One region of the Streptomyces rubellus genome, then DNA from elsewhere that is predicted to be linked to it. Evidence: predicted binding sites of a transcription regulator. Region 1 holds the regulator's gene; the other holds the start of a gene.
What was found. The regulator HrcA, encoded in region 1, represses chaperone genes, less so after heat shock. The targets are predictions, from matches to a motif close to TTNGCACTCNGNNNNNCNGAGTGCNAA.
Positions count from the first base shown of each region.

Region 1 (15,314 bases):
CGGGAGCGGACCGAGGTCGTCTGGCCGGGGAGCGGGCGGGCCGCCGTGGAGTGGCTGCGCGGTCTGCGCGCGGAGTGGTCGGCGGTGCTGGACCGGCTCACCGACGCGGAGCTGGACGCCGCCGCCCCCTTCCCCTGGCAGGGCGGCCCCGCCCGTACGGTCGCCGACACGGCGGCCTGGGTGAACGCGGAGCTGATGAAGAACGCCGCCGAGATCGGCCAGCTCCGGCTGCTGCGCGCGGCGTCCGCCGGGGCGGGCGCACCGGGCGGGACGGGGGAGCGGGGCTGATCCGGACGCGCCGCCCCCCGCGCGGTGCGTCCGGGTCAGCCCCGCTCCAGCCAGCCCTCGTACTCCGCGGCGAGGGCGTCCAGCGCGGCCGGGTCGTACGCGCCGCCGGGGTCGTCGAGGACGAGGAGCCACTGGGCGTCCTCGGCGTCGTCCTCACCGGCCAGCGCCTCGCGTATCGGGCGCGGCTCCTCCGGCAGGCCGAGCCGGTCGGCCAGTTCCCCGGCCGCCTCCTCGGCGGCGTCGCGGTCGGGGAGCACCAGGATGTGCCGTACGGGTCGGGTGTCGCTGCTCACCGCGCCATTGTGGGGCAGGGCGCGGCGCCGCCGGGGTGCGGGGCCGCCGGGGGCACGTTGTCGGCGGGGCGTGGGATGCTGGTCGGCGATGGCAGCCAGAACATCCAGGAAGTCCACGTCCGGCGATCCGCTCGCCCCCGTCACGCTCGCGGTGGGCCAGGAGGACCTGCTGCTCGACCGCGCGGTGCGCGAGGTGGTCGACGCGGCCCGCGCCGCCGACGCCGACACCGACGTGCGCGAGCTGGCCTCCCCCGACCTGCGGCCCGGCACCCTCGCCGAGCTGACCAGTCCCTCGCTGTTCGCCGAGCGCAAGGTCGTGGTCGTGCGGGACGCGCAGGACCTGGCGGCGGACACCGTCAAGGACGTCAAGGAGTACCTGAAGGCCCCGGCCGAGGAGATCACCCTGGTGCTGGTGCACGCGGGCGGCGCCCGGGGCAAGGGGCTGCTGGACGCCGCGCGCAAGGCGGGCGCCCGCGAGGTGGCCTGCCCGAAGATGACCAAGCCCGCCGACCGGCAGGCGTTCGTGCGCGGCGAGTTCCGGGCCTTCGGCCGCTCGGCCACCCCCGAGGCGTGCCAGGCCCTGGTGGACGCCCTCGGCAGCGATCTGCGCGAGCTGGCCAGCGCCTGCTCCCAGCTGGTGGCCGACATCGAAGGCACCATCGACGAGGCCGTCGTCGCCCGCTACTACAGCGGCCGGGCAGAGGCGTCCAGCTTCGCCATCGCCGACCGGGCGGTGGAGGGCCGGCTGCCCGAGGCGCTGGAGGCGCTGCGCTGGTCGCTGTCCACGGGGGTCGCCCCGGTGCTGGTCGTCAGCGCCCTGGCGCAGGGGGTGCGGGCCATCGGCAAGCTGCTGGACGCCCCGCGCGGCATGCGCCCCGGTGATCTGGCCCGGGAGCTGGGCATGCCGCCGTGGAAGATCGACCGAGTCCGCCAGCAGCTGCGCGGCTGGTCGGCGGACGGGGTGGCCGTGGCGCTGCGCGCGGTGGCGGAGGCGGACGGGGCGGTCAAGGGCGGCGGCGACGATCCGGAGTACGCCCTGGAGAAGGCCGTCATGGCCGTCGCCCGGGCGGCGCGCTCCCGCTGAGGGACGGCGCCCCGCCGGTGCCGCGTCCCGTCGGGGGACGCGGCACCGGCGGGGCGCCCTCAGGGGACGCGGGAGTGTGACCGGTGGGTGCGGGCGGGGGGGGCACGAAACGCGTACCGCCCGCCGCGGGGATCACGGCGGGCGGTACGGGCGGGCCCTTCGGCCCGGTGCTCTGTGGTGCGCCGCACCCGCGTGGCGAACGCAGGCCGCGTGCGGCGCGGGGTGGGCCGGTACGGAGCGGTGAGAGGGTCCGCTGAGTCCGTACGGCCGCGGGCCGGGAGAGGCCCCGGCCCCGAGGGGTCAGCCCTGGAGAGCGGAGACCTTCTGTGCGAGCGCCGACTTCTTGTTGGCGGCCTGGTTCTTGTGGATGACGCCCTTGCTGGCGGCCTTGTCCAGCTTCCGGCTCGCCACGCGCGCGGCCTCGGCGGCCTTCTCCGCGTCACCGGCGGCGATCGCCTCGCGGGTGCGGCGGATCGCGGTCTTCAGCTCGGACTTGACCGCCTTGTTGCGCTGGCGGGCCTTCTCGTTGGTCTTGATCCGCTTGATCTGGGACTTGATGTTCGCCACGAAAGAGCCTTCTCGGAAAAGTGGGTTGGGTGTGGTGCGGTGCCCTGGCGCGGTGGTGGCCGCGCCCCTCCCGTCCGGCCGTCTCCCGGCGCGTCCTTCCGCACCGGAGCCGGTGCCGCGAGGGCACAAGGCACAGTGGGTCAGATTACCAGCAGGCCTGATCGCCGCCCAAACCGGACCGGACGCGCCGCTCGTGGGACGATGGGGGAGACGTATCGACCCGAGCCATGACCCGACAGGACCCTGCGTTGCCCGCGACCCCTTCGAACGTGCCGGAGCCGAGCCGTACCGACCCGGCGCTGATCCGCAACTTCTGCATCATCGCGCACATCGACCACGGCAAGTCGACTCTCGCCGACCGGATGCTCCAGCTCACCGGCGTCGTCGAGCAGCGCCAGATGCGTGCCCAGTACCTCGACCGCATGGACATCGAGCGTGAGCGCGGCATCACGATCAAGTCCCAGGCGGTCCGTCTGCCGTGGGCGCCCTCCGAGGGCGAGGACAAGGGGACCACCCACATCCTCAACATGATCGACACCCCGGGGCACGTCGACTTCACCTACGAGGTGTCCCGCTCGCTGGCCGCCTGCGAGGGCTGCATCCTGCTGGTGGACGCCGCCCAGGGCATCGAGGCCCAGACGCTGGCCAACCTCTACCTGGCGATGGAGAACGACCTCACGATCATCCCGGTCCTCAACAAGATCGACCTGCCGGCCGCCCAGCCGGAGAAGTTCGCCGCCGAGCTGGCGCACCTCATCGGCTGCGAGCCGGAGGAGGTGCTGAAGGTCTCCGCCAAGACCGGCGAGGGCGTCGAGGCGCTGCTGGACGAGGTCGTCCGGCAGGTCCCGGCCCCGGTGGGGGTCGCCGACGCCCCCGCCCGGGCGATGATCTTCGACTCGGTCTACGACGCCTACCGCGGCGTGGTGACCTACGTGAAGGTCGTCGACGGGAAGCTCTCCCGGCGCGAGCGCATCAGGATGATGTCCACCGGCGCCGCCCACGAACTGCTGGAGATCGGCACCAACAGCCCGGAGATGCTGCCCGCCGACGGGCTGTCCGTCGGCGAGGTGGGCTATCTGATCACCGGGGTGAAGGACGTCCGCCAGTCCAAGGTCGGCGACACCATCACCCAGTTCTCCAAGGGGGCCACCGAGGCGCTGGGCGGCTACAAGGACCCCAAGCCGATGGTGTACTCCGGGCTGTACCCGCTGGACGGCTCGGACTACCCCGAGCTGCGCGACGCCCTGGACAAGCTCCAGCTCAACGATGCCGCGCTGGTCTACGAGCCGGAGACGTCCGCCGCGCTGGGCTTCGGCTTCCGGGTGGGCTTCCTGGGCCTGCTGCACCTGGAGGTGATCCGCGAGCGGCTGGAGCGCGAGTTCGGCCTCGACCTGATCGCCACCGCGCCCAACGTGATCTACCGCGTGGACATGGAGGACGGCACCGAGCACATCGTCACCAACCCCAGCGAGTACCCCACCGGCAAGGTCGCCCAGGTGCACGAGCCGGTCGTCCGCGCGACGATCCTGACCCCCAACGACTTCGTCGGCGCGGTGATGGAGCTGTGCCAGTCCCGGCGCGGCAACCTGCTCGGCATGGACTACCTCTCCGAGGACCGCGTCGAGCTGCGCTACACCCTCCCGCTGGCGGAGATCGTCTTCGACTTCTTCGACGCGCTCAAGTCCAAGACCCGCGGCTACGCCTCGCTGGACTACGAGCCCACCGGCGAGCAGACCGCCGACCTGGTGAAGGTGGACATCCTGCTGCACGGCGACAAGGTGGACGCCTTCTCCGCCATCGTCCACAAGGACAAGGCGTACGCCTACGGGGTCAGGATGGCCTCCAAGCTGCGTGAACTCATCCCGCGGCAGCAGTTCGAGGTGCCCATCCAGGCCGCCATCGGCTCGCGCGTCATCGCCCGCGAGACGGTGCGGGCCATCCGCAAGGACGTGCTCGCCAAGTGCTACGGCGGTGACATCTCCCGCAAGCGGAAGCTGCTGGAGAAGCAGAAGGAGGGCAAGAAGCGCATGAAGGTGGTGGGCCGGGTGGAGGTCCCCCAGGAGGCCTTCATCGCCGCGCTCTCCTCCGACTCCGACGGCGGCGGCGGCGACGGCAAGGGCAAGAAGTAGCGAAGGACGGGAAGCGGCAGGCGCCCGTTCGCCCGGAAGGGCGAGCGGGCGCCTTCGTACGTGGCCCGTGCCCTTCCGGCCGGGCGGACCGTTTGGTATGCCGGGTATGTATCGCGGAGGTCACGGCTTCGGGGAGGCCGCGCACAGGCTCTTTCACGGTGCGGTCTTCCCGCCTAGGCTGACCGTCCGCTCGGTGGTTACTCGCGAGTCACCCGCAGTACGCAGCACGGATCCCCACAGAACCCATACCGACCCCTTCACCGCACCCCGGTACTCCGGGTACACCGAGCCTTGGAGCCACCCCCCTGCACCGTCGCGGGCCCCGGAGGATGTTGTGAGCGACACCCAGTCCCTGATCGAGAACCGTCCGCCCTCGGTGGCGAACCTCTTCCTGGAGCGCGTCGAGGAGACCCCGGACGGCGAGGCGTACCGCTACCCGGTGCCCGCCGCCTCCGGTGAGGGGCCCGACGAGTGGCGCTCCTACACCTGGGCGGAGGCCGCACAGCGGGTCTTCGCCGTCGCCGCGGGACTGATGGACCTGGGAGTGCGGCCGGAGGAGCGGGTGGCCATCGCCTCCAACACCCGGGTCGACTGGATCCTGTGCGACTTCGGCATCCTGTGCGCCGGGGCGGCCACCACCACCGTCTACCCCACCACCAACGCCGAGGAGACGGCCTACATCCTCGCCGACTCCGGCAGCCGGGTGCTGATCGCCGAGGACGCCGAGCAGCTGGCCAAGGCGCGCGAGCGCCGCGCCGAGCTGCCCGGCCTGGCCCATGTGGTCGTCATCGAGGCCGCCGACGCGGTGGCCGCCGCGGACGACCCGGAGGACTGGGTGCTCTCCCTGGACGAGCTGCGGCGGCGCGGCGCGGCGTACCTGGAGAAGAACCCGGAGGCCGTCCGGAAGAGCGTCGCCGCCCTCCGCTCCGACCAGCTCGCCACCCTGATCTACACCTCCGGCACCACCGGCCGCCCCAAGGGCGTGCGGCTGCCGCACGACGCCTGGTCCTACATGGGCAAGGCCATCCCCGCGACCGGCCTGGTGCGCTCCGACGACGTGCAGTACCTGTGGCTGCCGCTGGCGCACGTCTTCGGCAAGGTGCTCACCGCGGCGCAGCTGGAGGTCGGCCACGCCACCGCGGTGGACGGCCGGGTCGACAAGATCATCGAGAACCTGCCGGTGGTGCGGCCCACCTACATGGCCGCCGTGCCCCGGATCTTCGAGAAGGTCTACAACGGTGTCGCGGCCAAGGCCCGGGCGGGCGGCGGCGCCAAGTACAAGATCTTCACATGGGCCTCCGGGGTGGCGCGCGAGTACGCCAGGACCACTCAGGACAACTTCCGCCGCACCGGGACGGCCTCCGCCCCGGCCGGGCTGAGGGCCAAGCACGCGGTCGCCGACAAGCTCGTCTACGCCAAGATCCGCGAGGCGTTCGGCGGCAGGCTGCGCGCCTGCATCTCCGGCTCCGCCGCCCTCGCCCCGGACATCGGCTTCTTCTTCTCCGGGGCCGGCATCCACATCCTGGAGGGTTACGGCCTCACCGAGTCCAGCGCCGCCAGCTTCGTCAACCCCGGCGAGGCGTACCGCACCGGCACGGTCGGCAAGCCGCTGCCCGGCACCGAGGTGCGGATCGCCGAGGACGGCGAGATCCTGCTGCGCGGCCCCGGCATCATGCAGGGCTACCACGGGCTGCCGGAGAAGACCGAGGAGGTCCTGGAGCCGGACGGCTGGCTGCACACCGGGGACATCGGCGAGCTGTCGGCCGACGGCTACCTGCGGATCACCGACCGCAAGAAGGACCTGATCAAGACCTCGGGCGGCAAGTACATCGCCCCGGCCGAGATCGAGGGCCAGTTCAAGGCCATCTGCCCGTACGTCTCCAACATCCTGGTGTACGGCGCCGACCGCAACTACTGCACCGCGCTCATCGCGCTCGACGAGGCCGCCCTCATGGGCTGGGCGGCCGAGCACGGGCAGGCGGGTCGCGGCTACGCGGAGGTCGTCGCCTCCGAGGAGGTGCGCGAGCTGGTCGACGGTTATGTGCGGCAGCTCAACGAGGGGCTCCAGCGCTGGCAGACGATCAAGAAGTTCCGCGTCCTGCCCCGCGACCTGGACATCGAGCACGGCGAGCTCACCCCGAGCCTGAAGCTGAAGCGGCCCGCGGTGGAGAAGAAGTTCGGCCACCTCATCGAGGAGATGTACGAGGGCGCCCGCGAGAAGTGAGCCGGGCGGCGCCCGGCGTCCGGAGGGAGCACCCCCGTGTGTGCTCCCTCCGGACGGGCCCGGGCCTTCCGGCAGGGCGCGGCCGGGCGGCCGGTCAGGCGACGCAGAACTCGTTGCCCTCCGGATCCCGCAGGACGACGCCGTAGTAGTCCGTGCCGGGCTCGTCCATCGTCCGCAGCACCGCGGCGCCCGCCGCCACCAGCCCCGCCACCTTCTCCTCGACCCGCCGTCTGCGCTCCGCGAGCGGGACCCCGCGCCCGCCGCCGGCCTTCAGGTCGAGGTGCACCCGGTTCTTCACCGTCTTGGGCTCCGGGACCTTCTGGAACCACATGCGCGGCCCCCGCCCCGCCGGATCCGTGATCGACTCGGGCGTCTCGCCGGCGCCGCCGGCCAGCTCGTCCTCGGGCACGCCCATCTCCTGCCAGTACTCCCGCCAGGTGGTGTGCCCGCCGGGCGGGGGCTCGGGCACGTAACCCAGCGCCTCGCACCAGAAGGTGACCAGCCGCCGCGGATCGGCGCAGTCGACCGTCAGCTGCAGCGTCACCGCCGGATCCGCCCGGTCCGCCCGGTCCGCTGTATCCGTCGTCTCCATGCGGGGAGCATCCCAGGAGGGTCTGACAACCGCCCGCCGGGTGCGACGGCGTACCGGTGGGCGGAAAGGCGGCACGAGGCGGGGAACCGCCCTCGTGCCGGGTGCACCCGGGCGGCCCCGGTGTCCGCGCTGAGGGCACCTCCCGGCGGTGGCCGGGGGGGGTGCCGTGTGCCCGGAGGGCCCGGGCCGCCGTGCCCCGGGGAACGCGGGGAACCTAGTCCACCAGGTCGCGCACCACCGCGTCGGCCAGCAGCCGGCCGCGCAGGGTGAGCGCCGCGCGGCCGCGCTCGTACGCGTCCGGGCGCAGCAGCCCGTCGGCCAGCGCCCGCCCGGCGGCCCGCGTACCGGCCGGGGCGAGCACGTCCAGCGGTACGCCGTCCACCAGCCGCAGCTCCAGCAGGATCCGCTCCACCCGCCGGTCGCCGTCGTCCAGCACCTCGCGGCCCGCGCCCGGTGAGCGGCCCTCGGTGAGCGCCTGGGCGTACGCGCCGGGGTGCTTCACGTTCCACCACCGGACGCCCCCGACATGGCTGTGCGCCCCCGGGCCGGCGCCCCACCAGTCGGCGCCGGTCCAGTACAGCTCGTTGTGGCGGCAGCGGGCGGCCCCGGAAGCCGCCCAGTTGGACACCTCGTACCAGGCCAGACCGGCCGCCGACAGCATCTCCTCGGCGATCAGGTAGCGGTCGGCGTGCACGTCGTCGTCGGTCATGGGCACCTCGCCGCGCCGGATGCGGCGGGCCAGCGCGGTGCCCTCCTCGACGATCAGCGCGTACGCCGAGACGTGGTCCGGCCCGGCGCCGAGCGCGGCGTCCAGGGAGGCCCGCCAGTCGTCGTCGCTCTCGCCCGGGGTGCCGTAGATCAGGTCCAGGTTGACGTGCTCGAAGCCCGCCGCGCGGGCCTCGGCCACGCACGCCTCGGGGCGGCCGGGGGTGTGGGTGCGGTCCAGGACGGCCAGGACGTGCCGCCGGGCGCTCTGCATGCCGAAGGAGATCCGGTTGAAGCCCGCCTCGCGCAGGGCGGCCAGGTACGCCGGGTCCACGGACTCGGGGTTGGCCTCCGTGGTGACCTCCGCGCCCTCGGCCAGCCCGAACTCGGCACGGACCGCGGCGAGCATCCGCCCCAGGTCGGCGGCGGGCAGGAGGGTCGGGGTGCCGCCCCCGACGAAGACCGTCTCCACCGGCCGCGGATCGTCCCCGAGCACCTTGCGGGCCAGCCGCACCTCCTCGGCCAGGAGGTCCGCGTAGTTCTCCCGGGAGGAGAGCACACCGCCGGAGCCGCGCAGCTCGCTCGCGGTGTAGGTGTTGAAGTCGCAGTAGCCGCAGCGCGTCGCGCAGTACGGCACGTGCAGGTAGAAGCCGAGCGGGCGGTCCGCGGCGCCCGCCAGGGCGGACGCGGGCAGGGCTCCGTCGGCGGGGACGGGCTCGCCGTCGGGCGGTGCGGAGGGCATGCCGTCCATTGTCCGGCATCCGGCCCGGTACCGGGCGCCGGCACCGGGCGGCACGGGGTCACGGCCCGGCGGGACCGCCCACCGTGACATGGTCGATCAGCCGCTCCACCGGGCCGAGCAGCCCCGGCTCCAGATCCGTGTAGCTGCGCACACAGCCCAGGATCCGCTGCCAGGCCGCGCCGGTGTTCTCCGGCCAGCCCAGCGCCCGGCACACGCCCGTCTTCCAGTCCTGGCCGCGCGGGACGACCGGCCAGGCGTCGATGCCCAGCGCGGACGGCTTCACCGCCTGCCAGACGTCGACGTACGGATGGCCGACCACCAGCACGTCCTCGCCGGTCACCCGCGCGGCGATCCGCGACTCCTTCGAGCCGGGCACCAGGTGGTCCACCAGCACCCCCAGCCGGGCGTCGGGCGTGGGGCCGAACGCCTCGACGACCGCCGGCAGGTCGTCGACGCCCTCCAGGTACTCCACGACGACGCCCTCGACCCGCAGGTCGTCACCCCAGACCTTCTCCACCAGCTCCGCGTCGTGGCGCCCCTCGACGTAGATCCGCCCGGCCCGCGCCACCCGCGCCCGGGCGCCGGGCACGGCGAGCGAGCCGGAGGCGGTGCGCCGGGGCGCGGCCGGGGCGGGCGGGGCCGCCGCCCTCGGCCGCACCAGCGTGACGGTCTTCCCCTCCAGCAGGAAGCCGCGCGGCTCCATCGGGAAGACCCGGTGCCTGCCGAACCGGTCCTCCAGGGTGACGGTGAAGCCCTGCGCCGTCTTCTCGCAGCGCACCACGGCCCCGCAGAAGCCGGTGGTGACCTCCTCCACCACCAGGTCCGGCTCGGCGGGCACCTCGGGCGCCGGGCGCTTCCGCTTCCAGGGCGGGGTCAGGTCGGGGCCGTACTGTCTGCTGCGCATGCGGTCATTGTGTTACGCGCGGGGCCTCACGAAACGCCGAAGCGCCGGGCCAGTCCGTCGCGCTGGGCGCGGACGAACGCGGCGTCCACCACCGCGCCGTGCCCGGGCACGTACACCGCGTCCCCGCCGCCCAGCTCCAGCAGCCGGTCCAGGGCGGCGGGCCAGTGCGCGGGGTGGGCGTCCGGGCCGGCCTGCGGCTCGCCCGACTCCTCCACCAGGTCGCCGCAGAAGACCACCGGCCGCCCGCCGGCCCCGGCGGGCGGCACCAGGACGGCCAGGTCGTAGGCGGTGTGCCCGGGGCCGGCGTTGACCAGCAGCGCCTCCCGGCCGCCCAACGGGACGGTCAGCTCGCCGGGCACCCGGTGGTGCGGGCACACCAGCACGTCGACGGCCTGGGCGGTCTCCTCCCGGTCCGCGCCGTGCCGCACCGCGTCGTCCCGCAGCTCGTCCCGCGAGCGCGCCAGCCACTCGTCGCACCCCACCGCCCCGTAGACCTCCACCCCGGCGAAGGCGGCCGTGCCCAGGACGTGGTCGAAGTGCGGATGGGTCAGCGCCACGTGAGTCGCCGGACGGCCCAGCAGGCCGCGCAGCTCCCGCCGGATCCGCGCGCCCTCGCGAAGCGAGGCCCCCGTGTCCACCACGAGCATCCCGGCGGCACCCGCGACGGCGCCGACCGTGTGGTCCCAGCGGGGCATGCGGTGACGTACGACTCCCGGTGCGAGCTCTTCCCATCCGGCGTCCATAGGGCGACGCTAGCGCCACCGGGCCGGTCGTGCCCGCCGGGCGGCGGGGGCGGGCCGCTCCGCTCCGCACCCGGCTCGACCGCCGCCCTTGCCCTGGCCGTGGTCACCGGCCGTACACTGGCTCAGGGAAACTGGCACTCGCCTGCCGAGAGTGCCAGGGAAGGAACCGGAAAGACGGCCGGACGCCGGACGGGAGGTGCGCCGAAGTGCTCAGCGAACGCAGACTCGAGGTGCTGCGCGCCATCGTCCAGGACTACGTCGGCACCCAGGAGCCGGTGGGCTCCAAGGCGCTGACCGAGCGGCACAACCTGCAGGTCTCCCCGGCCACGGTGCGCAACGACATGGCGGCCCTGGAGGACGAGGGCTACATCGCCCAGCCGCACACCAGCGCGGGCCGTATCCCGACGGACAAGGGGTACCGGCTGTTCGTCGACCGGCTGGCGGGGGTCAAGCCGCTGTCCAAGCCGGAGCGGAGGGCGATCCAGAACTTCCTGGAGGGCGCCGTCGACCTCGACGACGTCGTCGGCCGCACGGTGCGGCTGCTGGCGCAGCTCACCCGGCAGGTGGCGGTCGTCCAGTACCCCTCGCTGACCCGTTCGACCGTGCGCCATGTCGAGCTGCTGCTGCTCGCCCCCTCGCGGCTGATGCTCGTGCTGATCACGGACACCGGGCGGGTCGAGCAGCGCGTGGTGGACTGCCCCGCCCCCATCACCGAGGCGTCGCTGGCGGATCTGCGGGCCCGGCTCAACAGCCGGGTGGTCGGCCAGCGCTTCTCCGAGGTGCCCCGGCTGGTGCAGGACCTGCCGGAGTCCTTCGACGCCGAGGACCGGGGGACGGTCTCCACCGTGCTCGCCACACTTCTTGAGACACTGGTGGAGGAGACCGAGGAGCGGCTGATGATCGGCGGCACCGCCAATCTGACCCGCTTCGCGCACGACTTCCCCCTGACGATCCGGCCGGTGCTGGAGGCGCTGGAGGAGCAGGTCGTGCTGCTCCGGCTGCTGGGAGAGACCGAGGACGCCACCATGACGGTGCGAATCGGTCACGAGAACGCACACGAGGGGCTGAACTCCACGTCGGTCGTCTCGGTCGGTTACGGTTCGGGCGACGAGGCGGTCGCCAAGCTCGGTGTGGTCGGACCGACCCGCATGGACTACCCCGGAACGATGGGAGCGGTACGCGCAGTGGCACGTTACGTCGGACAGATCCTCGCGGAGTCGTAGAGTGGCGACGGACTACTACGCGGTCCTGGGCGTGCAGCGCGATGCCTCGCAGGACGAGATCAAGAAGGCATTCCGGAGGCTCGCGCGCGAGCTCCACCCGGACGTGAACCCGGATCCGAAGACCCAGGAGCGGTTCAAGGAGATCAACACCGCCTACGAGGTGCTCTCCGATCCGCAGAAGAAGCAGATGTACGACCTCGGCGGCGACCCGATGGGCGGCGCCGGGGCGGGCCGGGGCGGCGGCTTCGGCGCGGGGTTCGGGAACTTCTCGGACATCATGGACGCCTTCTTCGGCGCCGCCGCGCAGCGCGGGCCGCGCTCCCGAACCCGGCGCGGCCAGGACGCGATGATCCGGCTCGACATCGAGCTGGACGAGGCGGCCTTCGGCACCACCAAGGACATCCAGGTGGACACCGCGGTCGTCTGCACCACGTGCAGCGGCGAGGGCGCGGCCCCGGGCACGACGGCGCAGACCTGCGACATGTGCCGCGGCCGCGGCGAGGTCTCGCAGGTCACCCGCTCCTTCCTGGGGCAGGTCATGACCTCGCGGCCCTGCCCGCAGTGCCACGGGTTCGGCACGATCGTGCCGAACCCGTGCCCGGAGTGCGCGGGCGACGGGCGCGTCCGCTCCCGGCGCAGCCTGACGGTGAAGATCCCGGCCGGGGTGGACAACGGCACCCGCATCCAGCTCGCCGGCGAGGGCGAGATCGGCCCCGGCGGCGGTCCGGCGGGCGATCTCTACGTGGAGATCCACGAGGTCCCGCACCCGGTCTTCCAGCGCCGCGGCGACGACCTGCACTGCACGGTCACCCTCCCCATGACGGCGGCGGCGCTGGGCACCAAGGTCCCGCTGGAGACGCTGGACGGCATGGAGGAGGTCGACATCCGGCCCGGTACCCAGTCCGGCCAGTCGATCCCGCTCCACCAGCGCGGTGTGACGCATCTGCGCGGCGGCGGCCGGGGCGACCTGATCGTCCACGTCGAGGTCCAGACCCCGTCGAAGCTGGACGCGGAGCAGGAGGAGCTGCTGCGCAGGCTGGCCAAGCTGCGGGGCGAGGAGCGGCCGCTGGGCCAGTTCCAGCCGGGGCAGCAGGGCCTGTTCTCGCGGCTGAAGGATGCGTTCAACGGGCGGTGACGGGCCGTACGCCCGTGCCGTGTCCGTGCCTGTGTCCGCCGTCGCGCCCGTCCGTCCGGAGGCCGTGTGACCGCCCCCGTCTTCGTCGCCGATCCCGGGATCCTGGCCGGGGCCGCCCCCGGCGCCGTCCTGGTGCTGGAGGGGCCCGAGGGGCGGCACGCCGTCTCGGTGCGGCGGCTGCGCCCGGGTGAGGAGGTGGTCCTCACCGACGGCGCGGGCACCGGGGCGTTCGGCACCGTCGCGGCCGTCACGGGCAAGGAGCGCCTGGAGGTCGCCGTGTCCGGGGTGCGCACCGAGCCGGTGCCGCGGCCGGGGATCACCGTCGTCCAGGCGCTGCCCAAGGGGGACCGCGGCGAGCTGGCCGTGGAGACGATGACCGAGACGGGCGTGGACACGATCGTGCCCTGGGCGGCGGCGCGCTGCGTCACCCAGTGGCGGGGCGAGCGCGGGGCCAAGGCGCTGCGCAAGTGGCGGGCCACGGCCCGGGAGGCGGGCAAGCAGTCCCGCCGGCTGCGCTTCCCCGAGATCACCGAGCCGGCCGGCACCCGGCAGCTGCTCCCGCTGCTGTCCGCCGCCGCGTTCGCGGCCGTCCTGCACGAGGAGGGCGCCGAGCCGCTGGCCGCGGCGGAGCTGCCCGCGGACGGGGAACTGGTGCTCGTCGTCGGCCCGGAGGGCGGGATCGCGCCGGAGGAGCTGGCGGCGTTCGCCGGGGCCGGGGCGCGGCCGTACCGGCTGGGGCCGAGCGTGCTGCGCACCTCCACGGCGGGGACGGCCGCGGCGGCGCTGCTGCTGGGACGCACCGGTCGCTGGTCCTGACGCCCGCCGCGCCCCGGGGCGCGGTACGATCTTCGGCGCGTACCGGCTTCACCGCGTACCGACCGATCCGGACCGTTCACAGCGGGAGGCGCCACCGTGGCGGAGGAACCGCAGTCCGACTGCCTGTTCTGCAAGATCGTGGCGGGGGAGGTCCCGGCGGACGTCGTCCACGAGACCGGCACCACGCTCGCCTTCCGTGACATCAACCCGCAGGCCCCCACCCATGTCCTGGTGATCCCCAAGGCGCACCACCCGGACGCCGCCGCGCTGGCCGCCGCGGCCCCGGAGCTGGCCGCCGACGTGCTGCGCGCGGCGGGCGAGGTCGCCGCGCAGGAGCGGATCGCCCCGCCCGGGGGCGCGAGCGTCGGCTACCGCATCGTGTTCAACACCGGGGCGGGCGCCGGGCAGACGGTCTGGCACGCGCACGCCCACGTCCTCGGCGGCCGCGGCCTGAACTGGCCCCCCGGATAGTCCGGCCGGAGCCCGTCACCCCGTATGTCCGTACGCGAACTGGTCGTGCTGGGCACCGCCAGCCAGGTGCCCACCCGGCACCGCAACCACAACGGCTACGTCCTGCGCTGGGACGGCGAGGGAATCCTCTTCGATCCCGGTGAGGGCACCCAGCGGCAGCTGCTGCGCGCGGGCGTGGCCGCCCACGACCTCACCCGGCTGTGCGTCACGCACTTCCACGGCGACCACTCGCTGGGCCTGGCCGGGGTCATCCAGCGCATCAACCTGGACCGGGTGCCGCACCCGGTCACGGCGCACTACCCGGCGAGCGGGCAGCGCTTCTTCGACCGGCTGCGGTACGCCACCGCCTACCGCGAGACGGCCGAGCTGCGCGAGGAGCCGGTCACCGGGGACGGCACGATCGCGGTCACCGGCGCCTACACCCTCTCCGCGCTCCGGCTGTCGCACCCGGTGGACTCCTACGGCTACCGCCTGACCGAGCCGGACGGGCGCCGGATGCTGCCCGGACGGCTCGCCGCCCGCGGTGTCACGGGAGCGGACATCGGCCGTATCCAGCGGGAGGGCGAGCTGCGCGGCGTCACCCTGGAGGAGGTCAGCGAGCCCCGGCCCGGGCAGCGGTTCGCCTTCGTGATGGACACCCGGCTGTGCGAGAACGTCCACGCGCTCGCCGAGGGCTGCGACCTGCTGGTCATCGAGTCCACCTTCCTGGACCGGGACACCGCGCTGGCCGAGGAGTACGGCCACCTCACCGCCGGTCAGGCCGCCTCGGTGGCGGCGCGGGCGGGGGTGCGGCACCTGGTCCTGACCCACTTCTCGCAGCGCTACGACGACCCGGCCGAGTTCGCGCGCGAGGCGCGGGCGGCCGGGTACACCGGAGGGCTGACGGTGGCCGAGGACCTGGCGCGGGTGCCGGTGCCGCGGCGCCGCTGACCGCCGGCCGGCCGCCTCCGCCCGTCCCCTTTCTCCCGAGTTCCTCCGAGTTCCTCCGAGTTCTCTCCGCGTTCCCCGCCCGCTCCCCTCCGTACCGCCGGCCCGCCCCGGCGGTGCGGGTTCTTTTCCGGAAAACGTCGGCGTTCTTGACGCACTTCTGTTCGCGTCCCTAGTCTCCGTTTGCCAGCGTGGACAGCATTCGTATACGTGAACGGCATATGTGAGTGCCGAGGGTGTGCCGTCCCGCCGGTCCCACCGCCGCCCGCCTCCGGCACCGATCCGACAGGAGCCGTCCGATGAAGGACCTGACCGTCACCGAGGTACGTCTGACCCCGATACTCGTCGCCGACCCGCCGCTGCTCAACACCCAGGGCGTCCACCAGCCCCACACCCCGCGCTTGATCATCGAGGTGGTCACGGCGGACGGCGTCACCGGGCTGGGGGAGACCTACGGCGACACCAAGTACC
Region 1 covers NZ_JAZDCX010000001.1:447,422-462,735, forward strand. Annotated here, with positions in the region: gene V1L54_RS01885 (DinB family protein) at 1-288, shown strand, start outside; gene V1L54_RS01890 (hypothetical protein) at 324-581, opposite strand; gene holA (DNA polymerase III subunit delta) at 670-1,665, shown strand; gene rpsT (30S ribosomal protein S20) at 1,966-2,232, opposite strand; gene lepA (translation elongation factor 4) at 2,481-4,361, shown strand; gene V1L54_RS01910 (AMP-dependent synthetase/ligase) at 4,696-6,585, shown strand; gene V1L54_RS01915 (VOC family protein) at 6,680-7,177, opposite strand; gene hemW (radical SAM family heme chaperone HemW) at 7,392-8,624, opposite strand; gene V1L54_RS01925 (DUF3097 domain-containing protein) at 8,683-9,528, opposite strand; gene V1L54_RS01930 (MBL fold metallo-hydrolase) at 9,555-10,271, opposite strand; gene hrcA (heat-inducible transcriptional repressor HrcA) at 10,478-11,494, shown strand; gene dnaJ (molecular chaperone DnaJ) at 11,496-12,629, shown strand; gene V1L54_RS01945 (16S rRNA (uracil(1498)-N(3))-methyltransferase) at 12,696-13,445, shown strand; gene V1L54_RS01950 (histidine triad nucleotide-binding protein) at 13,542-13,916, shown strand; gene V1L54_RS01955 (ribonuclease Z) at 13,941-14,846, shown strand; gene V1L54_RS01960 (glucarate dehydratase family protein) at 15,143-15,314, shown strand, end outside.

Region 2 (15,314 bases), on a different contig from region 1:
CCCCGGTGCCGATGCGCAGGCTGCTGGCCGCGTGTGCCGCGGCCGACGCGGTCTCGACGCCTCCCGGCCCGGCTCCCGTGGAGCGCGGAGGCGGGCCCGAAGCGCCCGAGGTCTCCGAGGCTCCCCCCGGATCCGGGCGACGCCCGGCGGAGGACGGCGGCCAGGGGGCCGAGGCGGCCTGACGCCGTCCGGGCCCGTCCGCGGCCCGCTACTCGCCCATGGCCCGGCGCTCGGGGCCGACGCTGCGGGCCCAGAAGGGCAGCATGAACCAGCAGGCCACGAACCACAGGAACAGCGCCCCGGTGATCCACCAGGCCATCCCGTTGTCCAGCACCACGCGCAGGATCAGCAGCAGGGCGCAGGTCACCGTGAACAGCAGCAGGATCAGCCCGGTGATGGTCAGCCGGGCGGCCCACTCGACCGTCTGGGGTTTCATCCGGTGCCCGGTGACGAAGCGGTGCAGGGCGACGGGGGCGATCAGCGTTCCGGTGGCCGCCGACCCGAACAGGACCGTGACGACGTAGATGTTGCGGTCGATCGGGCCCAGGTCCGTGAAGCGGTTGGTGAAGGCCACGCTCAGCAGGAAGCCGAGGAGGATCTGGATGCCCATCTGGGCCACCCGGACCTCCTGGAGGAGCTCCGTCCACCGCCGGTCGGCACGCTCCTTCTCGGTCTCCCTGCGCTCCTCCGCCACCCGGTCCGCCAGTTTCCGATCTCCGTCGTCGGTGACCCGGCCGACGGTTTTTCCGGTGGACCCGCCCGGTTCCAGTGCCACTGGCCCCCCCTGTGCCCCGCGCTCACCGCGCACTCCGCTTCTGATGTGGAGCGTTTGTTCGCAAGAGGGCGGGCGTAAACGCGGTGAAGGCGGGCACCGCCGCGTGCCGTTGCCGCCGCGCGGGCCTGCCCTGCGGAGCCGGGGCCGGGAGGCGGGCGGGGGACGACGGCTCGGGAGAGGACGATTCAGGGGACGACGACGACCTTCGTGCCGACCGTGGCGAACTTCCACATCGCCTCGCCGTCCTCGGGCCGCTCCCGGACGCCGCCCGTGCCCTCCTTGGGTGCCCCCGTCGGCAGTGAGCCGTCCACCGCCGCGCTGAACCCCACCACGGTCCCTTCCACCTGGGTGAACAGCACCACATGGGCCACCGGTACCCCGTCGGAGCCGGTGACGCGCTCGGTGCGGGAGGTCACGGCGTACTCCCCGGGCTCCGGGTCCACCGCGCCGGGGACGACCCGGTAGGTGCGGGTGACCTGCTCGTTGGCGCCCACCAGCCAGACCCGCCGGCTGCCCAGCGAGTACACGATGCGCTCGCCGGTGCCCGAACCGGGCGGCAGCGCGGTCCGCTCCGTGCCGTCCGCCTTATTCGCCTTGTCCCTCTCGCCTGCCTTGCCGGCGCCCGGGGAGGGAGAGGCCGACGCGGCGGGGGTGCGGTCGGCGCCGGTGTCCCGCCGGTCCTGGGCGGCGGACGCCTGGTACGCCAGGAAGCCGACGACGGCGAGTGCTGCCGCGGTCAGCCCGGCCACGACCACCCCCGCGCTGCTGCGTGCCACCGTCTTCCCGCCTTCCCGCGCACCGGCACTCCGCGTCCCGGTGTGTTCGTATGCCTTGTCGGTCCTCGCCGTTCGACGGTAGCAGCCGCCGCGGAACCGGCGATCACGAACGCGCCGTACGCTTGGGGCGTGCTCCTGCTCGCTCTGGATACCGCCACACCCGCCGTCACCGTAGCCCTGCACGACGGCAGGAGGGTCCTCGCCGCCGCGGACGAGGTGGACGCCCGCCGCCACGGCGAACTGCTGCTCCCGGCCGTCGACCGCGTCCTCGCCGAGGCGGGCGCCGCGCTCGGCGACGTGACCGGCATCGTCGTCGGCACCGGGCCCGGCCCGTACACCGGGCTGCGGGTCGGACTGATGACCGCGGTCACCGTCGGGGCCGCCCGGGACATCCCCGTCCACGGGCTGTGCACCCTGGACGGCATCGCGTACGCCGCCGCCGGCGCCGGGCTGGACGGCCCGTTCGTCGTCGCCACCGACGCCCGCCGCAAGGAGGTGTACTGGGCGCGCTACGCCGACGCCCGCACCCGGCTGGGCGAGCCGGCCGTGGACCGCCCGGCCGACATCGCCGAGATCGTCGCGGACGTCCCCGCCGCGGGCGCGGGGGCGAAGCTGTACGCGGACGTCTTCACCGGTTTCCGCCCCGGCCCGCCCGAGCACGCCTCGGCCGCCGCGCTGGCGGCACTGGCCGCCGAGAAACTGGCGGCGGCCGGCGGGGACGGTGACGGCGCGGGCTTCCTGCCGCCGCTGCCGCTGTACCTGCGGCGCCCGGACGCCAGGGTGCCCGCGAACTACAAGGTGGTCCTTCCCCGGTGACCGGAGCCGTGCCGTCCTTGCCGTCCGCACAGCCCGCACAGCCCGTGCTGCGCGAGATGCGCTGGTGGGACATCGAACCGGTACTGGAGCTGGAGCGGGAGCTGTTCCCGCGGGACGCCTGGACGCCCGCCCTGTTCTGGTCCGAACTCGCCCGGGCCCGCGGCCCGTACGCCACCCGCCGCTACCTCGTCGCCGAGTCGCCCGGTGCCGACGGTGACGGCGGCGGAGGCCGGCTGGTGGGCTACGGCGGGCTCGCCGCCGCCGGCGGCACCGGCGACATCCAGACCATCGCCACCGCCCGCGACCGGTGGGGCACCGGACTCGGCGGCCGGCTGCTGACCGCGCTGCTCGGCGCCGCCACCGAGTTCGAGTGCGAGGAGGTGCTGCTGGAGGTCCGGGTGGACAACCCCCGGGCCCGGCGGCTGTACGAGCGCTTCGGCTTCGAGACGGTCGGCCTGCGCCGCGGCTACTACCAGCCGGGCAACGTGGACGCCCTCGTGATGCGCCGCCGCATGGACCCCGCGCCCCCGGACCCCGGTCCGGACCCCGCGACAGAACCCCAAGGATCACCCCAAGGAACGGTGCCCCATGGCTGACGAACCCCTGGTCCTCGGCATCGAGACCTCCTGCGACGAGACCGGCGTGGGCATCGTGCGCGGACACACCCTGCTCGCCGACGCGGTGGCCTCCAGCGTGGACGAGCACGCCCGGTACGGCGGTGTGGTGCCCGAGGTCGCCAGCCGCGCCCATCTGGAGGCGATGGTCCCCACCATCCGGCGCGCCCTGAAGGAGGCCGGGGTCGCCGCGAGCGACCTCGACGGCATCGCCGTCACCGCCGGCCCCGGCCTGGCCGGGGCGCTGCTGGTGGGTGTCTCGGCGGCCAAGGCGTACGCCTACGCGCTCGGCAAGCCGCTGTACGGCGTCAACCACCTCGCCTCCCACATCTGCGTCGACCAGCTCGAACACGGCGCCCTGCCCGAGCCGACCATGGCCCTGCTGGTCTCCGGCGGCCACTCCTCGCTGCTGCTGTCCTCCGACATCACCTCCGACGTCCGCCCGCTGGGCGCCACCATCGACGACGCGGCGGGCGAGGCGTTCGACAAGATCGCCCGGGTGCTCAACCTCGGCTTCCCCGGCGGTCCCGTCATCGACCGCTACGCGCGGGAGGGCGACGCGGACGCCATCGCCTTCCCGCGCGGCCTGACCGGCCCGCGCGACGCGCCGTACGACTTCTCCTTCTCCGGCCTGAAGACCGCCGTCGCCCGCTGGATCGAGGCCAGGCGGAACGCGGGCGAGGAGGTGCCGGTCGCCGATGTCGCCGCCTCCTTCCAGGAGGCGGTCGTCGACGTGCTGACCCGCAAGGCCGTACGTGCCTGCCGGGAGGAGGGCGTGGACCACCTGATGATCGGCGGCGGCGTCGCGGCCAACTCCCGGCTGCGCGCCCTGGCCGAGGAGCGGTGCGCGGCGGCCGGGATCACCCTGCGGGTGCCGCGCCCCAAACTGTGCACCGACAACGGGGCGATGGTCGCGGCCCTGGGCGCCGAGATGGTCGCCCGGAACCGGGCGCCCTCCGACTGGGACCTGCCGGCCGACTCCTCCCTGCCGGTCACCGAACCGCACGTCCCGGGCACGTCCCACGACCACGTGCACGAGACGGGTGCGGGGAGTCTCCACGGTTGACCGCCGGGCCGGCCCGGTCACCGCGTCGCGGGGAGCGGCCGCGCCAGCCGGGCCTCGCGCAGCACCGAGCCCCACCACTCCAACTGGTCGAGCATCGTCTTCGCGTCGCCCTCCGCCCTTTCGGGCTCCCGCAGCCGCCCGTCGGCGTCGAACAGCTCGAAGTACCGGGGGGAAGCTGACGCTGTCGCGCACGGTGTGGGCGTTCAGCTCGCCGAAGACCTGCTTGAGATGCTCGATCGCCGGCAGACCGCCGCTGGCCCCGCCGTAGCCGACGAAACCGACCGCCTTGCCCTGCCACTCGGCGTAGTACCAGTCGACGGCGGTCTTCAGGGAGGCGGGAAAGCTGCGGTTGCAGTCCGGTGGCGTACGAGACCCTGGAACTGCCCGCCGACGACGACCAGCGGCTGATCGTCCACCTCCCCGCCGACGAGGCCACCGCCGCCGCCCTCGACCGCCTCACCGACCGCCGCCCCGGCGCGCTGCGCGCTGCGCGCGGTGCCGGGCTGAGGCCGGCCGCGGCCGGCCTCAGCCCGGGACGTACGGGCCGGGACGGCAGAATCGCCCCATGACCATCGCTCTGATGTGGGAGGCCCGCGCCGCCGACGGCCGCGGCGCACGGCTGCTGGAATGGGTCCGCGCCCAGGCGCTCGACCCCGCACCGCTCCGCCGGGAGACCTTCACCGCCCCGGCCGACCGGGTCCTGGTCGTCACCTGGTGGGACGCGCCCCACGACGCCGACGGCCTGCCCGAACTCCCCGACCCGCCCGGGGAACTGCTGCACCGGCCGGTCCACCGCTGGCGCTTCGAGAGCACGGAGGTCTCCTGAGCGCGCCCGCCCTCCCCGGCTCCCGGGGGAGTCCTCGACGCGGACGAGGACCTGCCCGGTCTCGGGCAGGTCCCCGGTGCGGGAGTGAAGGGGGCGGGGCGGGCCCGCCCCCGGTGTTCCCCGGAGTCTTCCGGGCCGGTCTCCCGGCCGGTCCGGCTCAGCGGAGCCGGCCCCGGTGCGCCCTGCGGTACGCCTCGTCCGGCTCGGTGGGCTTGCGACGCCGCACGCAGAAGTCCGGAACGATGAGGGAGCGTGTCCCCTCCGGCCCCGCCACGCGGTAACCGCTTCCCAGCCCGGCCAGCGGAAACCCGGCCGAACGCAACTGGAAGCAGGACTCTGCCGCGGCATCGTTGTGGTGATCGTCGGGCTGTGGCGGCACGATCATCGTCCCCTCGACGTACTCGGCCCGAATCGGCGCATCCGCTGCCTTTTCGGACGCGATCAGCAGATCGTTGGGGTCCTGGTTCTGCGGCATGTTCATCGGCTCGGTGATGGGATCGGCGGTCACCGCTGTCCTCCCCCTGCCGCTGATGTCGGGCTACGCCGCGTCGGGTGCCCCGGCAGGGTCGTCGCGGGGGCCGTGTGGCGGGCGGGCGGGATCGGGCGATCGTCACCCTTTCGAGCGGTGCTGCCGGGCCTGACCGGGGTCCTGGGCCGGGCGGACCGGCCGGCCCAGGAGGGTCGTCGGGGCGCCCGCGACGCGGGTGAGGAAGACCGTGGCCGCGTTCGGGCCGGTGGGCTTCAGCCTGCGGCGCAGCTCCTCCGGCTCGACGGCCGAACCGCGCTTCTTCACCGTGAGCGTGCCCACCCCGCGCTCCCGCAGCAGCGCCTTCAGCCGCTTGAGGTTGAACGGCAGCGTGTCCGTGATCTCGTACGCGGTGGCGTACGGCACCGGGCGCAGCTCGTCGGAGGTGACGTAGGCGATCGTCGGGTCGATCAGACGTCCGCCGACCGCGTCCGCCACCTCGGCGACCAGATGGGCGCGGACGACGGCGCCGTCCGGCTCGTACAGATAGCGGCCGACCGGGCCGCCGGGCCCGGGGGTGGGGGTACCTCCCGGGCCGCCGGGCCCAGGGGGAGGGTTCGGCACCCCCGTGGAGACCAGGGTGCGGGGGCCGGGCAGCAGGGTGGCGCGCGTCGCGCGCTCCGCCGCCGGCAGCCCGAACCACAGCACGGCCTCCTTCACGTCCCCGCCGTCGGAGATCCACTCCGCCGCCGCGTCCTCGGGCACCGCCTCGTGGGGGATGCCGGGCGCCACCTTCAGGGCGGCGTACGGGGCGCGGCGGGCGGCGGCCACCGCCCAGGACAGCGGGGGCGAGTACGCCTCGGGGTCGAAGATCCGGCCGCGTCCGCCGCGCCGGGCCGGGTCGGCGAAGACGGCGTCGAAGCCGCCGGTGTCCACCTCCGTCACATCGGCGCACCGCACCTCGATCCGGTCGGCCAGGCCCAGCGCCCCGGCGTTGGCGCGGGCGACCGCGCAGGTGAGCGGGGAGCGGTCGACGGCCAGGACGCGGATGCCCGCGCGGGCCAGGGCGATGGCGTCCCCGCCGATGCCGCAGCACAGATCGGCGACGGACCGCACCCCGAGCGCGGCGAAGCGCCCGGCGCGGTACGCGGCCACGCCCGCGCGGGTGGCCTGTTCCACGCCGTCGGGCGTGAAGTACATCCGCTGTGCGTCCCCGGGCCCGAACTTCGCCGCCGCCCGCTGCCGCAGCCGGGCCTGGGCGATGGCCGCCGAGACCAGTTCGGCCGGGTGGTCCCGGCGCAGCCGGGTGGCGACGGCCAGCTCCTGCCCGGGGTCGTACTCCCGCAGTCCGGCCAGGAGATGCTGCCCCTCATCGGTCAGCAGGCGGTGGAAGACGGCCACGGGGTCGGTCGGGGGATCGGTGGGATCGTCGGACGGTGCGCGCACCGGCCCATCATCTCAGCGCCGGTACAGCGTGGTGAGGTCGATCTCCAGGGGGAAGGGCACCGGGACGGTAAGCCTGCCGCGGTGGATGCCGGTGACCACGTACGCGCCGGTGGTGTCGTCCGGTTCGTGAACGCGCACGACCACCCGGCCGTTCTCCCTCTCCACCCGCCAGAAGTGCCGGATGCGGGCCGCCGCGTACTTCGGCGGCTTGGTCTCCCGGTCCCGTACCGCCGACTCCGCCGAGACGACCTCGGCGACGAGCACCACCTCTCCGGGCAGGTAGAAGGTGCGCTCCGCCCGCGGCGGGGCGTCCACGACCAGTACGTCCGCCTCGGGGCGCTGCCGCTCGCCCAGCCGGACGCCCATCCGCGTCGCGGCGTACAGCGGGGTGGGGGCGGCGGCCTCCACCGCGTTGGCCAGCCGCAGGAACGGACGGGTGCCGGAGGATCTGTCGGCACGTCCACCGGCGGTTTCCTCACGGGGGATGCTCCGACGCGGTACGGGGCCAGCGTACCGGCGCGGGCGCGCGCAACGCGCCGTGCGTTGGCACTCCGGTTGACTGAGTGCTAACGCCCGCATAGTCTCGGATCTGGCACTCCCCCATGGAGAGTGCCAACCCCAGCGACGGGCAGATCCGGCACCCGCGACGACGGATCTACCAGGTCGCCACCCCAGACATCCAAACCCCGCTGAGATCTCCGAAGGGGGAGGTCGGATCGTGACGACCGCCACTAGCTCCAAGGTTGCCATCAAGCCGCTCGAGGACCGCATCGTGGTCCAGCCGCTCGACGCGGAACAGACCACGGCCTCCGGCCTGGTCATCCCGGACACGGCCAAGGAGAAGCCCCAGGAGGGCACCGTCCTGGCCGTCGGTCCGGGCCGCTTCGAGAACGGCAACCGGCTGCCGCTCGACGTCAAGGTCGGCGACATCGTGCTGTACAGCAAGTACGGCGGCACCGAGGTGAAGTACAGCGGCGAGGAGTACCTCGTCCTCTCGGCTCGCGACGTCCTCGCGATCATCGAGAAGTAAGAAGCGAGCGGCGAAGGCCGCCTGTGATCCGCGCTCCGGCACCCGCCTCTGACACAGCCGGGGCCGGGGCGCGGATCGTTTGACGAGGACCCCACAGGCCCGGGAGGACCGAAGCAACCATGGCGAAGATCCTGAAGTTCGACGAGGACGCCCGTCGCGCCCTCGAGCGCGGCGTCAACAAGCTCGCCGACACCGTGAAGGTGACGATCGGCCCCAGGGGCCGCAACGTCGTCATCGACAAGAAGTTCGGCGCCCCGACCATCACCAACGACGGTGTCACCATCGCCCGCGAGGTCGAGGTCGACGACCCCTACGAGAACATGGGCGCCCAGCTCGTGAAGGAGGTGGCGACCAAGACCAACGACATCGCGGGTGACGGCACCACCACCGCCACCGTGCTGGCCCAGGCGCTGGTCCGCGAGGGCCTGCGCAACGTCGCCGCCGGCGCCTCCCCGGCCGCCCTGAAGAAGGGCATCGACGCCGCGGTCAAGGCCGTCTCCGACGACCTGCTCACCGCCGCGCGCCCGATCGACTCCAAGGAGGACATCGCCGCCGTCGCCGCGCTGTCCGCCCAGGACAAGCAGGTCGGCGAGCTGATCGCCGAGGCGATGGACAAGGTCGGCAAGGACGGTGTGATCACCGTCGAGGAGTCCAACACCTTCGGTCTGGAGCTGGACTTCACCGAGGGCATGGCCTTCGACAAGGGTTACCTGTCGCCGTACATGGTGACCGACCAGGAGCGGATGGAGGCCGTCCTCGACGACCCGTACATCCTGATCCACCAGGGCAAGATCTCCTCCATCCAGGACCTGCTGCCGCTGCTGGAGAAGATCATCCAGGCGAACAGCTCCAAGCCGCTGCTGATCATCGCCGAGGACGTCGAGGGCGAGGCCCTGTCCACGCTGGTGGTCAACAAGATCCGCGGCACCTTCAACGCGGTGGCCGTCAAGGCCCCGGGCTTCGGCGACCGCCGCAAGGCGATGCTCGGCGACATGGCGACGCTGACCGGCGCCACCGTCATCGCCGAGGAGGTCGGCCTGAAGCTGGACCAGGCCGGTCTGGACGTGCTGGGCACCGCCCGCCGCGTGACCGTCACCAAGGACGACACCACCATCGTCGACGGCGGCGGCAAGGCCGACGACGTGCAGGCCCGCGTCGCGCAGATCAAGGCCGAGATCGAGACCACCGACTCCGACTGGGACCGCGAGAAGCTGCAGGAGCGCCTCGCGAAGCTGGCCGGCGGCGTGTGCGTGATCCGCGTGGGCGCGGCCACCGAGGTCGAGCTCAAGGAGAAGAAGCACCGTCTGGAGGACGCCATCTCCGCGACCCGCGCCGCGGTCGAGGAGGGCATCGTCTCCGGTGGCGGCTCCGCGCTGGTCCACGCCGCCAAGGTGCTGGAGGACAGCCTGGGCAAGGACGGCGACGAGGCCACCGGTGTCGCGGTCGTCCGCCGGGCCCTGGTCGAGCCGATGCGGTGGATCGCCGAGAACGCCGGCCTGGAGGGCTACGTCATCACCTCCAAGGTCGCCGAGCTGGAGAGGGGCCACGGCTTCAACGCCGCCACCGGCGAGTACGTCGACCTGGTCAAGGCCGGCGTCATCGACCCGGTGAAGGTCACCCGCTCCGCCCTGGAGAACGCCGCCTCCATCGCCTCGCTGCTGCTGACGACCGAGACCCTGGTCGTGGAGAAGCCCGCCGAGGAGGAGCCGGAGGCCGCCGGCCACGGTCACGGCCACGCTCACTGAGGCGTCCACTGAGGCGTCCGCCGGGGTCGTGCCTTTCCGGCCCCGGGCCGCTCTCGCGGTACGGTCCGGCTCCCCTCCGGGGGAGCCGGACCGTCGTCGTGCCGCCGCCCGTACGGCCCGTCACCTCGGGCCGAAGCGCCCGACGCTGGAGGACACGCGGGAGACCAGGCCGTGGGGCGCCAGCCGGGCCACGCCCAGGAGCGTCTTGTAACGCGGGTCCGGAATGCACAGGACCCGGCCCCTCGCCAGATCCGCCATGGCCGTGTCCACGACGCGGTCCGCGTTCAGCCACATCCACCCCGGCACCTTCTCCGTCCGCATCTCGGCGCGCCGGTGGAACTCGGTCCGCACGAAGCCCGGACACAGCGCCATCAGCCGTACCCCCGACGGGCCCAGGTCCTGGGCCGCGCCCTGGGTGAACTGCGCGATCCACGCCTTGGAGGCGCCGTAGGTGCCGCGCGGCAGGAAGGCCGTCACCGAGGACACGTTGATCACCGCGCCCCGGCCCCGTTCGCGCATGCTCTCCACGGCCGCCGTGGTCAGCCGCAGCACGGCCTCGCAGTGCACCTTGAGCATCCGCAGCTCGTCCTCCAGCGGGACCTCCGGGTAGCGCCCCTTGTGGCCGAAGCCGGCGTTGTTGACCAGCAGCTCGACCGGGTGCCTGCGGTCGCCGAGCCGCTCCTCGACCGCCTCGATGCCCTCGTCCGTGGCCAGGTCGGCGGTGAGTATGGACGCCTCGACGCCGTGCCGGTCGTGCAGCTCCGTGGCATGCCGCCGCAGCCGCTCGGTGTCCCGGGCCACCAGCACCACGTCGTGTTTGTCGCGCGCCAGCCGCCGGGCGAACGCCGCTCCGATGCCCGCGGTGGCTCCTGTGATCAGTGCAGTCGTCATACGGGAACGCTATCCGGCCGGCCGGGCGGGCGGACCGGCCGGTCAGGAGGCGCCGGAAGCGTCGGGAGGCGCCGGGAGGCGCGCCGCGTGGTCCCTCTCCCCGGCCCGCTCGGCGTACCGCTGCGCCTCCTCGTACTCGCGGGGCGGCAGCGCGTCCCCGGCGGCCAGGACGCGCGGGAGCAGCTCGCGCTCGGTGGTCAGCGCGCGGAAGAGGAAGGCGGAGGTCACCTCGTGGTCCGGCCGGTACAGGATCTCGACGGGGTCCCCGGCGCGGATCTCGCCCGGTTCGACCACCCGCAGATAGGCGCCGGGCACGGCCGCCCGGGTGAACCGCTTCAGCCAGTTCTCCGGGCGCTGCCCCGGATCACCGGGAGTCCCGGCACTGCCCGGGCCCTCCGCCGCGCTCCGTGCGGAACGGGCCGCGGGGAGGACGCCCAGTTCCGCCAGCCGGCCCGCGAACGTGCGGCAGGGGGTGCGGGTGGCGGAGACCTCCAGCACCACCCGTTCCCCGACGCGCCAGCGCTCGCCGATCAGGGCGCCGCACACGTCCACTCCCGCGGTGGTCAGGTTCTCGCCGAAGACCCCGTTCGGCAGGTCCCGGCCGAGGGCCGCCGCCCAGTCGTCCAGGTCCTCCCGGGCATAGGCGTACACGGCCTGGTGGTCGCCGCCGTGGAAGCGCAGGTCGCCGACGAAGTCCCCGGCGAGCCCGCTGCCGCCCGCGCCCCTGGGGCCGGGCGCGGCCACGGCGACCGGACCGTCGGCCGGCCGCTTGCCGATACCGGTGGCCCCGGTGGGGGAGTCGGTGTAGTCGGCGGCGCGGGGCCGGGCCAGGTTCACGGAGAGAAGTCGCATGACAGGCAGGCTAGAACGGCGGCCCCGGCGGGGCGAGCGGGTGTCCGTCCGTCCGGACGCCGGACCGGCCCCGCCCGCGGAGCCCCGCTTATGGTGGAGCGGTGATCGAGGCCCGCCATCTCCGGGTGCTGCGCACCGTGGCCCGCACCGGGTCGTTCTCCGCCGCCGCCCGTGAGCTGGGCTGCACCCAGCCCGCCGTCAGCCAGCAGATGAGGGCGCTGGAGCGGACGGTGGGCACTCTGCTGCTGGTCCGCACCGGCCGGGAGACCCGGCTGACCGAGGCGGGTGAGGCGCTGGTGCGGCACGCCGCCGGAATCCTGGCCTCACTGACCGCTGCCGAGGAGGAGGTCGCGGCCATCGCCGGGCTGCGGGCGGGCCGGGTGCGGCTGGTGTCCTTCCCCAGCGCCAGCGCCACCCTGGTGCCGGGGGTCTTCGCCGCGCTGCGCGCGGAGCATCCCGGCGTGCGGATGTCATTGGTCGAGGCGCAGCCGCCGCCCTCGGTGGAGATGCTCCGCGAGGGGGAGTGCGAGATCGCGCTCGCCTACCGCTACCCGGAGCCCGCCGCGGGGATCGCCGGGACCGCGCGGGCGGGCTCCGGTGCGCCGGACACCGGGGAGGAGTGGGGGGAGGACGGGCTGGTGGTGCGGCCGCTGCTCACCGACCGGCTCGTCGGGCTGCTCCCCCGGGGCCACCGGCTGGCGGACGCGGAGCGCGTGGAGCTCGCGGAGCTGGCCGGGGAGTCCTGGATCGCGGGCTGCCCGCGCTGCCGCCGCCAGCTGGTACGGATCTGTGAGCGGGCGGGTTTCACCCCGCGCATCGACTTCGCCACCGACGACTACCCGGCCGCGGTGGGGCTGGTCGGCGCGGGTCTGGGCGTGGCGGTGCTGTCCGAGATGGCGCTGGAGCCGGTGCGTCTGAGTGGGGTGCGTACGGTGCGGATCGGCCCGGAGGTACGGCGCGAGGTGGTGGCGCTGACGCTGCCGGACCTCGCGCGCGTACCGGTGGTGGCGGCCGTGCTGGACCGGCTGTCGGCCGCCGCCCGGCGCTGAGCGGCCCGTCCCGCCCGGGCCGCGGGAGGGGCCGGTCCTCCGGCGGGGCCGCCCGTCCGTCAGCCGCCGCCGGCCACGGCCAGCCGGCTGCGGGCCCGGCCCATCAGCTCCTCGCGCTCGTCCTCGGTCAGACCGCCCCATACTCCGTACGGCTCACGCACCGTGAGCGCGTGGGAGGCGCACTCCGACCGGACCGGGCAGCGCATGCACACCTCCTTGGCTGAGGCCTCGCGCGCGCTGCGCGCCGCCCCTCGTTCTCCCTCGGGGTGGAAGAACAGCGAACTGTCGACTCCCCGGCACGCGGCCAGCAGCTGCCAGTCCCACAGATCGGCGTTGGGCCCCGGTAGACGGGAGAAATCTGCCATGGCTTGTCCTCTCGGAAGCGCACTGATGCCGGTGAACCAGTCGAGAACAGTCACGACCGTACATCCACGGTACGAGTAGATGTAAATATGTATCTTCGCGATTCAGGCGGCAGACGCGAACAATAAAAAGAAAACCCGCCAAACAGGGCAAATGACGACACGGCCGCTGAACTGGGCCGGATACCCCCTCCGTGTCCGGGCCATCACGTAGGGTGTTGAAAGCGGGCGCCGGAGACCGTAACTCTTTCGGGTGACCGTCGTTGAGTGTGCGGAGGCGGTTGGCGAGGACGAGTGCCGGACGGATGTCCGGGCCGGTCAACCGCACAGGTGACGATTCGTACCAGCCCTGGAGGCCAAAGGTGATGCGCATGAGCTGCGGAGGGCGATCATGACTTCCGTCCTCGTCTGCGACGACTCCCCGCTCGCCCGAGAGGCGCTGCGCCGCGCGGTCGCGACCGTGCCCGGCGTGGAACGTGTGACCACGGCGGCCAACGGCGAGGAGGTCCTCCGCCGCTGGGGGGCCGACCGCTCCGATCTCATCCTGATGGACGTCCGGATGCCCGGCCTGGGCGGCGTCGAGACCGTGCGGCGCCTGCTGTCGGCCGATCCGGGCGCCCGCATCATCATGCTGACCGTCGCCGAGGACCTCGACGGGGTGGCGCTCGCCGTCGCCGCGGGGGCCCGCGGCTACCTGCACAAGGACGCCTCGCGCGCCGAGCTGCGGGCCACGGTCACCCAGGCGCTGGCCGACCCCACCTGGCGGCTCGCGCCGCGCCGGCTGCGTTCGGCCGAGATGGGCGCCGCGCCCACCCTCACCGCGCGGGAGATCCAGGTCCTGGAGGGCATGAGCCACGGCCGTTCCAACGCCGAGATCGGGCGGGAACTGTTCCTGTCCGAGGACACGGTGAAGACGCACGCGCGGCGGCTGTTCAAGAAACTGGGCGCCTCCGACCGGGCACACGCCGTGGCGCTCGGTTTCCGCTGGGGACTCGTCCGCTAGGACGCCGCACCCCGGTACGCGGGCGTCCGGGACGGCCGGAGCGGGGGAGCCGGTGGGCTCCCCGCCCCACCGGCCCCGTCCGGCGATCCGGCAGGGGGCGGAGCCCGGGTGGGAGGGGCTCTGTCCGGCCGCCGGCCGCGGGCGGTGGCGGGGCCTTCGGGGAACGGCCCGGTGCCGTAATCTCCCGCGTGCCGCATCCTGGTTGTATGGAGTTCCTCGGGGACCGGACGGCCAGGCGTGAGGGGAGGGCGCGGGACGTGACAGCGAGTGCCCCTGTCCATAACGCTTCGGCGCACAACCACGGACGCGGTGCGGCGGATCTCCCGCCGCGGGTGCACCATGGACCGATGCGCGACGACGAGACGTCCCCCGCGGCCGGCGGCCGGGGGGAGATCGGTGCCCTCGTCCAGCGTGCGGCGGAGGGGGACGAACAGGCCACCCACGACCTGCTGGCCCGCGTCCACCCGCTCGCGCTCCGCTACTGCAGGACACGGCTGACCAGGCTGCCGGGGGACGCCCGGCACTTCGTCGACGACCTGGCCCAGGAGGTCTGCCTGGCGGTGCTGTGCGCGCTGCCGCGCTACCGCGACACCGGCAGGCCCTTCGAGGCGTTCGTCACGGCCATCGCCCAGCACAAGATCGCCGATCTCCAGCGCGCCGCCATGCGGGGCCCGGGCAGCACGGCGGTGCCCTCGGACGAGATGCCCGAGCGGCCCGACGACTCGCTCGGCCCGGAGGAGCGGGCCCTGCTCAGCAGCGACGCCAAGTGGGCGCGGGAGCTCCTGGCGAACCTCCCCGAGCACCAGCGCGAGCTGGTGCTGCTGCGGGTCGCGGTCGGGCTGACCGCCGAGGAGACCGGGCAGATGCTCGGAATGTCCCCGGGGGCCGTACGCGTTGCACAGCACCGGGCCCTGTCGAGACTGCGGGCCCTCGCCGAGCAGTGAGCCGGCCGCCGGGCAGTGGGCCGGCGGCGCACGGACCGGTGGAGAGCAGCCGGTGAGCGGCGGACCGGGGCGGCATGTGGCCCCCGCCGGAGCCGATAGCATGGACGCCCGCGCCGGGCAAGAGTATGGGGAAGGTGCCATGGAAGGCGTCATGACGGACAGCAGCGGCAGTGTGGGCAGCGCGGAGAGCCCGGAAGGAGTGCCCGCGAAGTTCGCCCCGCTCGGGCTGACGTACGACGACGTGCTGCTGCTCCCCGGCGAGTCGGACATGGCTCCGCAGGACATCGACACCTCCTCGTACATCTCGCGCAACGTGAGGGTGAACGTCCCGCTGATCTCCGCGGCGATGGACAAGGTCACCGAGGCGCGCATGGCCATCGCCATGGCCCGCCAGGGCGGGGTGGGCGTACTGCACCGCAACCTCTCCATCGAGGACCAGGCCACCCAGGTCGACCGGGTCAAGCGGTCGGAGTCCGGCATGGTCACCGACCCGATCACCATCCGCCCGGACGCCACCCTGGGCGAGGCGGACGAACTGTGCGGCCGCTTCCGGATCAGCGGGGTGCCGGTCACCGACGCGACGGGCAGGCTGCTGGGCATCGTCACCAACCGTGACATGGCCTTCGAGACGGACCGCACCCGCCAGGTCCGCG
Region 2 covers NZ_JAZDCX010000010.1:185,306-200,619, forward strand. Annotated here, with positions in the region: gene V1L54_RS14350 (hypothetical protein) at 1-182, shown strand, start outside; gene V1L54_RS14355 (DUF6328 family protein) at 209-775, opposite strand; gene V1L54_RS14360 (L,D-transpeptidase) at 961-1,551, opposite strand; gene tsaB (tRNA (adenosine(37)-N6)-threonylcarbamoyltransferase complex dimerization subunit type 1 TsaB) at 1,681-2,367, shown strand; gene rimI (ribosomal protein S18-alanine N-acetyltransferase) at 2,424-2,963, shown strand; gene tsaD (tRNA (adenosine(37)-N6)-threonylcarbamoyltransferase complex transferase subunit TsaD) at 2,956-4,047, shown strand; partial or broken gene V1L54_RS14380 (NAD(P)H-dependent oxidoreductase) at 4,279-4,377, opposite strand; partial or broken gene V1L54_RS14385 (transcriptional regulator) at 4,407-4,535, shown strand; gene V1L54_RS14390 (hypothetical protein) at 4,613-4,873, shown strand; gene V1L54_RS14395 (hypothetical protein) at 5,031-5,381, opposite strand; gene V1L54_RS14400 (class I SAM-dependent methyltransferase) at 5,484-6,785, opposite strand; gene V1L54_RS14405 (Uma2 family endonuclease) at 6,798-7,193, opposite strand; gene groES (co-chaperone GroES) at 7,504-7,815, shown strand; gene groL (chaperonin GroEL) at 7,935-9,560, shown strand; gene V1L54_RS14420 (SDR family NAD(P)-dependent oxidoreductase) at 9,681-10,451, opposite strand; gene V1L54_RS14425 (MOSC domain-containing protein) at 10,494-11,303, opposite strand; gene V1L54_RS14430 (LysR family transcriptional regulator) at 11,405-12,352, shown strand; gene V1L54_RS14435 (WhiB family transcriptional regulator) at 12,412-12,717, opposite strand; gene V1L54_RS14440 (response regulator transcription factor) at 13,106-13,717, shown strand; gene V1L54_RS14445 (sigma-70 family RNA polymerase sigma factor) at 14,065-14,661, shown strand; gene guaB (IMP dehydrogenase) at 14,813-15,314, shown strand, end outside.
Region 2: groES (co-chaperone GroES) is a predicted target of HrcA. The motif match lies at 7,329-7,355, and genes of this name have one in related genera.